One region of the Pseudomonas sp. S2_F07 genome, then DNA from elsewhere that is predicted to be linked to it. Evidence: predicted binding sites of a transcription regulator. Region 1 holds the regulator's gene; the other holds the start of a gene.

Region 1 (4,390 bases):
CCGAGGCGCGTCCGCGTATCGACATGGTGATCCAGCCGAAGAAGAAAACCGACGAGAAAAAGGCCCAGTAATGGCAACTCTGAAAGCTCAGCATCTGGCCAAGAGCTACAAGAGCCGCCAGGTCGTGCGTGATGTCAGCCTGTCCATCGACAGCGGCCAGATCGTCGGCCTGCTTGGCCCGAACGGCGCCGGCAAGACCACCTGCTTCTACATGATCGTCGGCCTGGTGCAAGCCGACCAGGGCCGCGTCCTGATCGATGACCTGGACGTCAGCCACCAGCCGATGCACGGCCGCGCAAAGGCCGGTATCGGTTACTTGCCGCAGGAAGCATCGATCTTTCGCAAGCTGTCGGTGGCCGACAACATCATGGCCATCCTCGAGACCCGCAAGGAACTCGACAAGGCCGGCCGTCGCAAGGAACTGGAAAGCCTGCTGCAGGAATTCCACATCAGCCACATCCGCGACAACCTGGGCATGAGCCTGTCCGGCGGCGAGCGTCGTCGCGTGGAAATCGCCCGCGCCCTGGCCACCAACCCGAAATTCATCCTCCTCGACGAACCCTTCGCCGGCGTGGACCCGATTTCGGTCGGCGACATCAAGCAGATCATTCACCACCTCAAGGCCAAGGGCATTGGCGTGCTGATCACGGACCACAACGTTCGTGAAACCCTGGATATCTGTGAAACCGCCTACATCGTCAATGACGGCCAACTGATCGCCGAGGGCGACGCAGAGACCATCCTGGCCAACGACCTGGTCAAGGAAGTGTATCTGGGCCATGAGTTCCGCCTGTAAGCACTGAGTCGTGCCCAGGCCATCGCCCGGGCACTCACCGTGCCGACAAGCGTGGTCAGCCCTCAACAAGGGCAGCGCAGCAACACCGCTTTATAGTTTTTTATTGTTACAGCGCTCTAGGCAAACCCTTTAGTTTCAGGCATATAATTTGCTTAAGTTTGGCGCCCCGGCGCCCTGTAGTGGATGGCGCATGTGCGCCGGCGAATAAGGTGTTAAGCCCCTGCCATGAAACCATCGCTAGTCTTGAGAATGGGCCAGCAGCTGACGATGACACCGCAGCTGCAACAGGCCATCCGCCTGCTCCAATTGTCGACCCTGGACCTGCAACAGGAAATCCAGGAGGCCCTGGAGTCAAATCCGATGCTCGAACGCCAGGAAGAAGGCGACGACTTCGACAATTCCGATCCCTTGGCCGACAACGCCGAACAAAAGCCCAACACTGACATCCAGGAACCTTCCTATCAGGAAAGCGCCCCGACGGTTGATAACCTCGATGAGGGTGACTGGAACGAGCGTATCCCCAACGAACTCCCCGTCGACACCGCGTGGGAAGACGTTTACCAGACCAGCGCCAGCAGCCTGCCCAGCAATGATGATGACGAGTGGGACTTCACCACCCGCACCTCGGCCGGCGAAAGCCTGCAGAGCCACTTGCTGTGGCAACTGAACCTGGCCCCGATGTCCGACACCGATCGCCTGATCGCCGTGACCCTGATCGACTGCATCAACAATCAGGGCTACCTGGACGAAACCCTCGAGGAAATCCTCGAAGCCTTCGACCCGGAACTGGACATCGAACTGGACGAGATCGAAGCCGTCCTGCACCGCATCCAGCAATTCGAGCCAGCCGGCATCGGCGCCCGCAACCTCGGTGAATGCCTGCTGCTGCAATTGCGCCAGCTGCCTGCCAAGACCCCTTGGCTGGCCGAAGCCAAGCGCCTGGTCAGCGATTACATCGACCTGCTTGGCAGCCGTGACTACAGCCAGTTGATGCGCCGCATGAAGCTCAAGGAAGACGAACTGCGCCAGGTCATCGAGCTGGTCCAGAGCCTAAACCCGCGCCCGGGCTCGCAGATCGAGTCCACCGAAGCCGAGTACGTCGTTCCTGACGTCATCGTGCGCAAGGACAACGAGCGCTGGCTGGTGGAACTCAATCAGGAGTCGGTGCCACGGCTGCGGGTCAATGCCCAGTACGCCGGTTTCGTGCGCCGCGCCGACACCAGCGCCGACAATACCTTCATGCGCAATCAGCTGCAGGAAGCCCGCTGGTTCATCAAGAGCCTGCAGAGCCGCAATGAAACCCTGATGAAGGTTGCCACCCAGATCGTCGAGCATCAGCGCGGCTTCCTGGAGTACGGCGACGAAGCCATGAAGCCGCTGGTCCTGCATGACATCGCCGAAGCGGTCGGCATGCATGAATCGACGATTTCACGGGTGACCACCCAGAAATTCATGCACACCCCCCGGGGCATTTATGAACTGAAGTACTTTTTTTCCAGTCACGTAAGCACCTCCGAAGGCGGCGAATGCTCGTCCACGGCGATCCGGGCGATCATCAAAAAACTGGTTGCAGCGGAAAATCAGAAAAAGCCGTTGAGTGACAGCAAGATCGCTGGTTTACTGGAGGCACAAGGCATTCAGGTGGCTCGCCGCACCGTCGCCAAGTACCGCGAATCCCTCGGGATCGCGCCTTCGAGCGAACGCAAGCGGTTGATGTAGGGCCACGCCACAGCGTTCCAGTGGTAGATCATCTGGTCTACCGCTTTATGCACTGGCAACGAAGGAGAAGCTGTATGCAAGTCAACATCAGTGGACACCAACTGGAAGTGACCGAACCTCTTCGCACCTACATCGGCGAAAAACTCGAACGATTGGAGCGACATTTCGACAAGATCACTAATGTGCAGGTCACGATGACCGTCGAAAAACTGAAGCAGAAAATCGAAGCCACGCTGCATATTCCCGGGAATGAAGTGGTCGCCAACGCGGAGCATACCGATATGTACGCCGCGATCGACGCACTCACCGACAAGCTGGATAAACAACTCAAAAAGCATAAGGAAAAGACCCAGAGCCTCCTACAGGGCGCAACCGGTCGTTAACACTCCCTACCCATGATCCGACTTGAAAGTATCCTGACCCCCGGCCGTTCCCTGGTGAACGTGCCGGGAGGCAGTAAAAAGAAAGCCCTCGAACAAATTGCCAATCTGATCGCCCGCGAAGTGCCGGCCCTGGAGATGCAAGATGTCTTCGAGGCACTGATTGCTCGTGAAAAACTCGGTTCCACCGGGTTTGGTAACGGCATCGCCATTCCACATTGCCGTCTCAAGGGCTGTGTTTCGCCCATCAGTGCATTGATGCACCTGGACGCCCCTATCGATTTCGACGCCATCGATGGTGCGCCGGTTGACCTGCTGTTCGTGCTGCTGGTCCCGGAAGCCGCCACCGATGCGCACCTTGAGCTGCTGCGACAGATCGCCAGCATGCTCGACCGCAAGGACGTGCGTGAAAAGCTGCGTAGTGCTGCAAGTAACGAAGCCCTGTATCAGGTTGTCCTGAACGAGCAAAACGGTCAGTAATCATGCGCTTGATCATCGTCAGTGGCCGTTCCGGCTCAGGTAAAAGTACCGCCCTCAACGTACTTGAGGATAACGGCTACTACTGCATCGACAACCTGCCCGCCGGCCTGCTGCCGGAGCTGGCCGAGCGCGCCCTGGTTCATACCGAGATGTTGCAGCCGCTGGTCGCCGTTTCCATTGACGCGCGCAACCTGCCAAGCCACCTGTCACGCTTTCCCGACCTGCTCGAGGAAGTCCGTGCCCGCCACATCCAGTGCGATGTGCTGTATCTGGACGCCGACGAAGAAACCCTGCTCAAGCGCTTCTCGGAAACCCGCCGACGCCACCCCCTGAGCAACGCCAACCGTTCGCTGGCCGAAGCCATCAACGTTGAGAGCGCCCTGCTCGGGCCGATTGCCGACCTTGCCGATCTCAAGATCAACACCACCAGCCTGAACCTGTACCAGCTGCGCGACGCCATCAAACTGCGCCTGTTGAATCAGCCCGAGCCGGGAACTGCCTTCCTGGTCGAGTCCTTCGGCTTCAAGCGCGGCATGCCGGTGGACGCCGACCTGGTTTTCGATGTGCGCTGCCTGCCAAACCCTTACTGGAAACCGGAATTGCGCGAGCAGTCCGGGCTCGATCAACCGGTTGCCGAATACCTGGCGGCACAGCCGGATGTCGAAGAGATGTTTCAGGACATTTCCACATACCTGCTAAAGTGGCTGCCTCGTTTTGCCGCCAGCAACCGCGCCTACGTCACCATTGCCATTGGCTGCACTGGCGGACATCACCGTTCCGTCTACCTGACCGAGCGTCTGGGGCAGACGCTGCAACAATCCCTGAAGAACGTCCAGGTCCGCCACCGCGACCTCAGCTAAAGGATTCACATCGCGATGCCTGCTCTGGAAATCGAAATCATCAATAAATTGGGCCTGCACGCTCGCGCTTCTGCAAAATTCGTTGGGGTAGCGGGTCAGTTCCCGTGCCAGATCCGGGCCGGTCGGACACCAGAGTCCATGGTCGATGGCAAAAG
Region 2 (4,390 bases), 2.4 Mb from region 1:
AATGCCCGACGCGTAGGTTTCTTTCCAGCTGGTGCCGCCTACCGGCTGCAGGCCTTGCTCGTTGGTGAAGCTGGCCAGGGAAATCTGGCCGATCGGCTTGGTCTGGTTGTTGCTGAAGTTGGCCAGCAGCACACCACTGCCATCAATGGTCAAGTTGGTGATCTGGCCCGTGGCGTAACCGTTCTGCGCCGGAATCGAACGCGCGGTGTCGGCGTTGAACTGGGTGGTGTTGGCCATGGCGATAGTCAGACCTGCAGGATCGGCTGCGGCACCGTTGGCTGTCCAGACGCCATTGGTGACACTGCCCGGGGTCCAGTTGGTGATTTTCAGGTCACTGCTGATCACCGAAGTCGGTGGCGTGGTTGGCGGCGTCACTGGCGTGCTCACCGAGGTCAGTTTACCGGTGGAGTCGAACGACATGGTCGAAGCGATCGGATCAGTGACGGTTGGATCACTGCCATCGGGATTGCGGCCATCGATCAGGGTGTAGGTGTCCCAGGTGTTCGCGCCAGTCTTGACCATGTATTGATCCATGGTGTGCTGGTTACCCTGCGTATCGTAGATCGGAGTACTGAACGACTTGGTAAAGGTCTCGGTCTTGGACGGGTCGAACTTGTTCGCCGCAACCGTCTGGTCGATCACCGCCGAGGTGGAGTTCAGGTTGATCGTCGACGACACGGTGCTGGTGGACTTCGGCGCCAGGTTGGAGGTGTCGATCCGCAGGTCGGTCAGCACGCCATTGACGATCTTGCCGTTGGAGTCCACGCCGTAACCTTGCAGACGGGCAGTGCCGTCGCTGTTGGTGACGTAGCCTTCCTTATCGGTCTTGAACGTACCGGCACGGCTGTAGGTCAACGAACCGTTGTTGCTCAGTACGAAGAAACCGTTGCCCTGGATACCCATGTCGAGCACGTTGCCGGTGTTGCTCACGTCGCCCTGGCCGAACTGCTGGGAAACGTTAGCCAGGCGCACGCCGTTGCCGACGGTCTTGCTGCCGGTGCCCAGGCGGGTCGCCGAGTACACGTCTTCGAATTCTGCACGGGACGATTTGAAACCGGTGGTCGCGACGTTGGCGATGTTGTTGCCGGTCACGTCCAGTTGTTTGTTGGCTGCATAGAGACCGCTAAGGCCGATATTAAAAGACATCATCCACTCCTTTATGCCGTGTTAGTCGGCTCTACATACCAATGGTTTGTACTTTGGACAGGGCAATGCTGCCCAGCCCGGCCAGATTGAGCATCAACTCACCACCGGTCTGGCTGATGGTCACACTGTTGACGGTCGCCGGCAGATTAGTGATCAACGCGACGGACTTGCCATCGATGGTGGTCGTGGCACCGAAGGTGTAGGTGCCAGCGGCTACCGTCTCACCCGCATCGTTCTTGCCATCCCAGATGAAGCTGGCGTTGCCGGCTTTCTGCGAACCGAGGTCGATGGTGCGCACGGTCTTGCCGGCCGAGTCGGTGATCTTCAGGGTGGCGGACGCCACTGAAGACGGCACGACTACCGTGCCGCTGAGGCTCTTGGTGGTATCGACTACGGCCTTGTCGCCCGGAGCGATGACCGAACGGCCCACCAGCGACGACGCCTGCAGGGCCTGGGACGAGTTGTAGTTGCTGGCCAGGCCGGTCACCGTATCGTTGAGCGTGGTGATGCCTTCCAGGCTGCTGAATTGCGCCAACTGAGCGACAAACTCGCCGTTGTCCTGGGGTTCCAGCGGGTTCTGGTTTTTCAACTGCGTAACCAGCAACTGCAGGAACGCATCCTTGCCCAGGGCCTTGCTGCCCGTGGCGCTGCCGGTGGCCGACGCGAGGCCGTCAGTCGTGGTGGTGGTCTTGATCGAAGAGTTGGCCAGGATGTCGTTGAGGCTCAAACCACTGGTGGAATCGGTAACACTCATCTGAGTCGCCCCTTATCACTGACCGAGGGTCAGGACCTTCTGCATCATGGTTTTGGCGGTGTTCATCATTTCGGCGTTGGTCTGGAACGAACGGCTCGCGGAAATCATGTCGGCCATTTCCTCCACCACGTTGACGTTCGGGTAGTAGACGTAACCCTTGGCATCGGCCGCCGGATGATTCGGCTCGTAGCGCGCCTCGAGGTTGCTCTGGTCTTCAACTACACCCAGCACCTGAACACCCTGACCGGCGGCGTCCTGGCTCTGGAACAACGAATCGCTGCCGCCGCTCTGCCCGCCCTGGAACATGGTGGCGAATACCGGGTGACGCGCACGGTAGGTCTGGTCGATGCTCGACGAGACGGTCTCGGCGTTGGCAATGTTCGAAGCGACGGTGTTCAAACGCGTGGTCTGCGCACTCATGCCGCTACCGGCAATGTTGAAAACACTGGATAGAGACATGGCTTACTCTCCGCGCAGGGCTGACACCAGCCCTTTGAATTTGCTGTTGAGCAGGGTGAAGCTGGCCTGGAAACCGATCGCGTTTTCCGCGTACGCTGATTGTTCAAGCTGGGCGTCCACGGTGTTCTGGTCGATCGACGGTTGCATCGGCGTGCGATACAGCAACGACTCGTCGCCATTGCCCAGGCCCTCAGCTTCGATATGACGGTTGTTGGTCATGTTCAAGGCGAAGGTGCCGCCTTTGGTTTTCTCGTTCTGCTCGGCGAGCACTTTCGAGAAGTCCAGATCCCGAGCCTTGTAGTTCGGGGTATCGGCGTTGGTGATGTTGTTGGCCAGGACTTCGGCACGCTGGGCGCGGAAGCCCAGGGCTTGTTCGTGGATACCGAGCGCTTTATCGAAGCTGATGCTCATGTCGGGAAACCTTCGGGTGACCTGATTTTTCGTAGGATCAACTTAGCAAGCCCCATGCCAATTCAAAAAAACCCGGAAACCGGGGCTTTGCCGGCCATGGCAACGCGGCAATGCCAGAAAAGCGGCAACGGTTTTCCGCCGGATGCCGCTTTTCTGCCGCTTGTCCTACGCACACTCCCCCCTGTAGGAGCTGCCGAAGGCTGCGATCTTTTGATTTTGCTTTTCAAGATCAAGATCAAAAGATCGCAGCCTGCGACAGCTCCTACGTGATGCAAAAGCGCCGCGCATAAAAAAGGAGTCCCGGAGGACTCCCATTTTTATGCGCGGCGCTTTTGCATCACTTCGCCTGGTAAATGATCCCCGGGCTGCACTGGACCATCTGGTAATGATCCGGCAAACCGTTCAGCGCTTCGGAAGCACCGAGGAACAGGTAACCGCCCGGCTTCAACGTGCTGTGGATGCGCAACAGGATGTCCTTCTTCACCTCGGCGGAAAAGTAGATCAGTACGTTGCGGCAGAACACGATGTCGAACTTGCCGAGGCTCGCGTAGCTGTCCAGCAGGTTGAATGAACGGAACTCCACACGGCTTTTGATAGGCGCCTTGATCGCCCAGCGCCCCGGCCCTTTCGGGTCAAAATAACGCTGCAGGCGCTCGGGCGAAAGACCGCGGCCGATGGCCAGGCTATCGTACTCGCCGGTCTTGCAGTTGTTCAGCATGGTACCGGACAGGTCGGTGGCAACAATCTGCACGCCCATCCGCAACTGGCCCATGTTGACCCGCTCGAATTCGTCGATGGACATCGACAGCGAATACGGCTCCTGGCCCGACGAGCACGCCGCCGACCAGATGCGCAGGCGCTGGCCGGGACTGGCCTTGATCGCTTCGGGCAGTACCTTGTTCTTCAAGACTTCAAACGGGTAGGTGTCACGAAACCACAGGGTTTCGTTGGTGGTCATGGCGTCCACCACCTGCTCGCGCAAACCGCTGCGCGGCTGGGTCTGCATGCGCTGAACCAGTTCGCCCAAAGACTTGATGCCTTGCTGTTCCATCAGTTTGTTGAGACGGCTGGAGACCAGGTACTGCTTGTTTTCACCGAGCAAAATGCCACAGGCTTTTTCCAGGAATACCCGGAACTGTTCGAAATCCAAATTACCCGTAGACAATGATGCCGCCTCTTAAATCGTGTTGACTGCCAGGGGCACGGGCCTCTAGCTGATATCTGCTGCCTTGATCCGGTCGACTACCCGGGATGCCAGGTCATCAGGACGGAATTTGGCCAGGAAGTCATCGGCACCGACCTTCTTGACCATCGCCTGATTGAATACCCCCGACAACGAAGTATGCAGGATGATATGAAGCTTTTGCATGCGCGGGTCGTTGCGGATTTCCGCCGTCAGCGTGTACCCGTCCATCTCCGGCATCTCGATGTCGGAGATCATCATCAGGAACTCTTCTTCCGGCTTCTTGCCCTCGTCGACCAGTTTGCGCAGGTAGTCCAGCGCTTGCCGACCGTCGTTCAACGCCACCACTTCGACGCCGACCGTTTGCAGGCAACGCGTGACCTGCTTGCGCGCCACCGACGAGTCGTCGACCGTCAGCACGCGCAACGAAAGCGCCT

Evidence for each region. The regulator sigma-54, encoded in region 1, starts transcription at its own class of promoters, with help from an activator protein. The targets are predictions, from matches to a motif close to ANTGGCATNNANNTTGCTNT.
Region 2: the regulator sigma-54 is predicted to act here: its motif matches at 2,813-2,832, upstream of flgB (flagellar basal body rod protein FlgB).

What each region holds. Positions count from the first base shown of each region.
Region 1 is NZ_CP162758.1:4,813,879-4,818,268, reverse strand. It holds gene lptA (lipopolysaccharide transport periplasmic protein LptA) at 1-71, shown strand, start outside; gene lptB (LPS export ABC transporter ATP-binding protein) at 71-796, shown strand; gene AB4O40_RS21760 (RNA polymerase factor sigma-54) at 1,022-2,515, shown strand; gene hpf (ribosome hibernation-promoting factor, HPF/YfiA family) at 2,590-2,898, shown strand; gene ptsN (PTS IIA-like nitrogen regulatory protein PtsN) at 2,911-3,375, shown strand; gene rapZ (RNase adapter RapZ) at 3,378-4,235, shown strand; gene AB4O40_RS21740 (HPr family phosphocarrier protein) at 4,251-4,390, shown strand, end outside.
Region 2 is NZ_CP162758.1:2,377,387-2,381,776, forward strand. It holds gene flgE (flagellar hook protein FlgE) at 1-1,146, opposite strand, end outside; gene flgD (flagellar hook assembly protein FlgD) at 1,178-1,900, opposite strand; gene flgC (flagellar basal body rod protein FlgC) at 1,916-2,359, opposite strand; gene flgB (flagellar basal body rod protein FlgB) at 2,363-2,770, opposite strand; gene cheR (protein-glutamate O-methyltransferase CheR) at 3,108-3,935, opposite strand; gene AB4O40_RS10595 (chemotaxis protein CheV) at 3,981-4,390, opposite strand, start outside.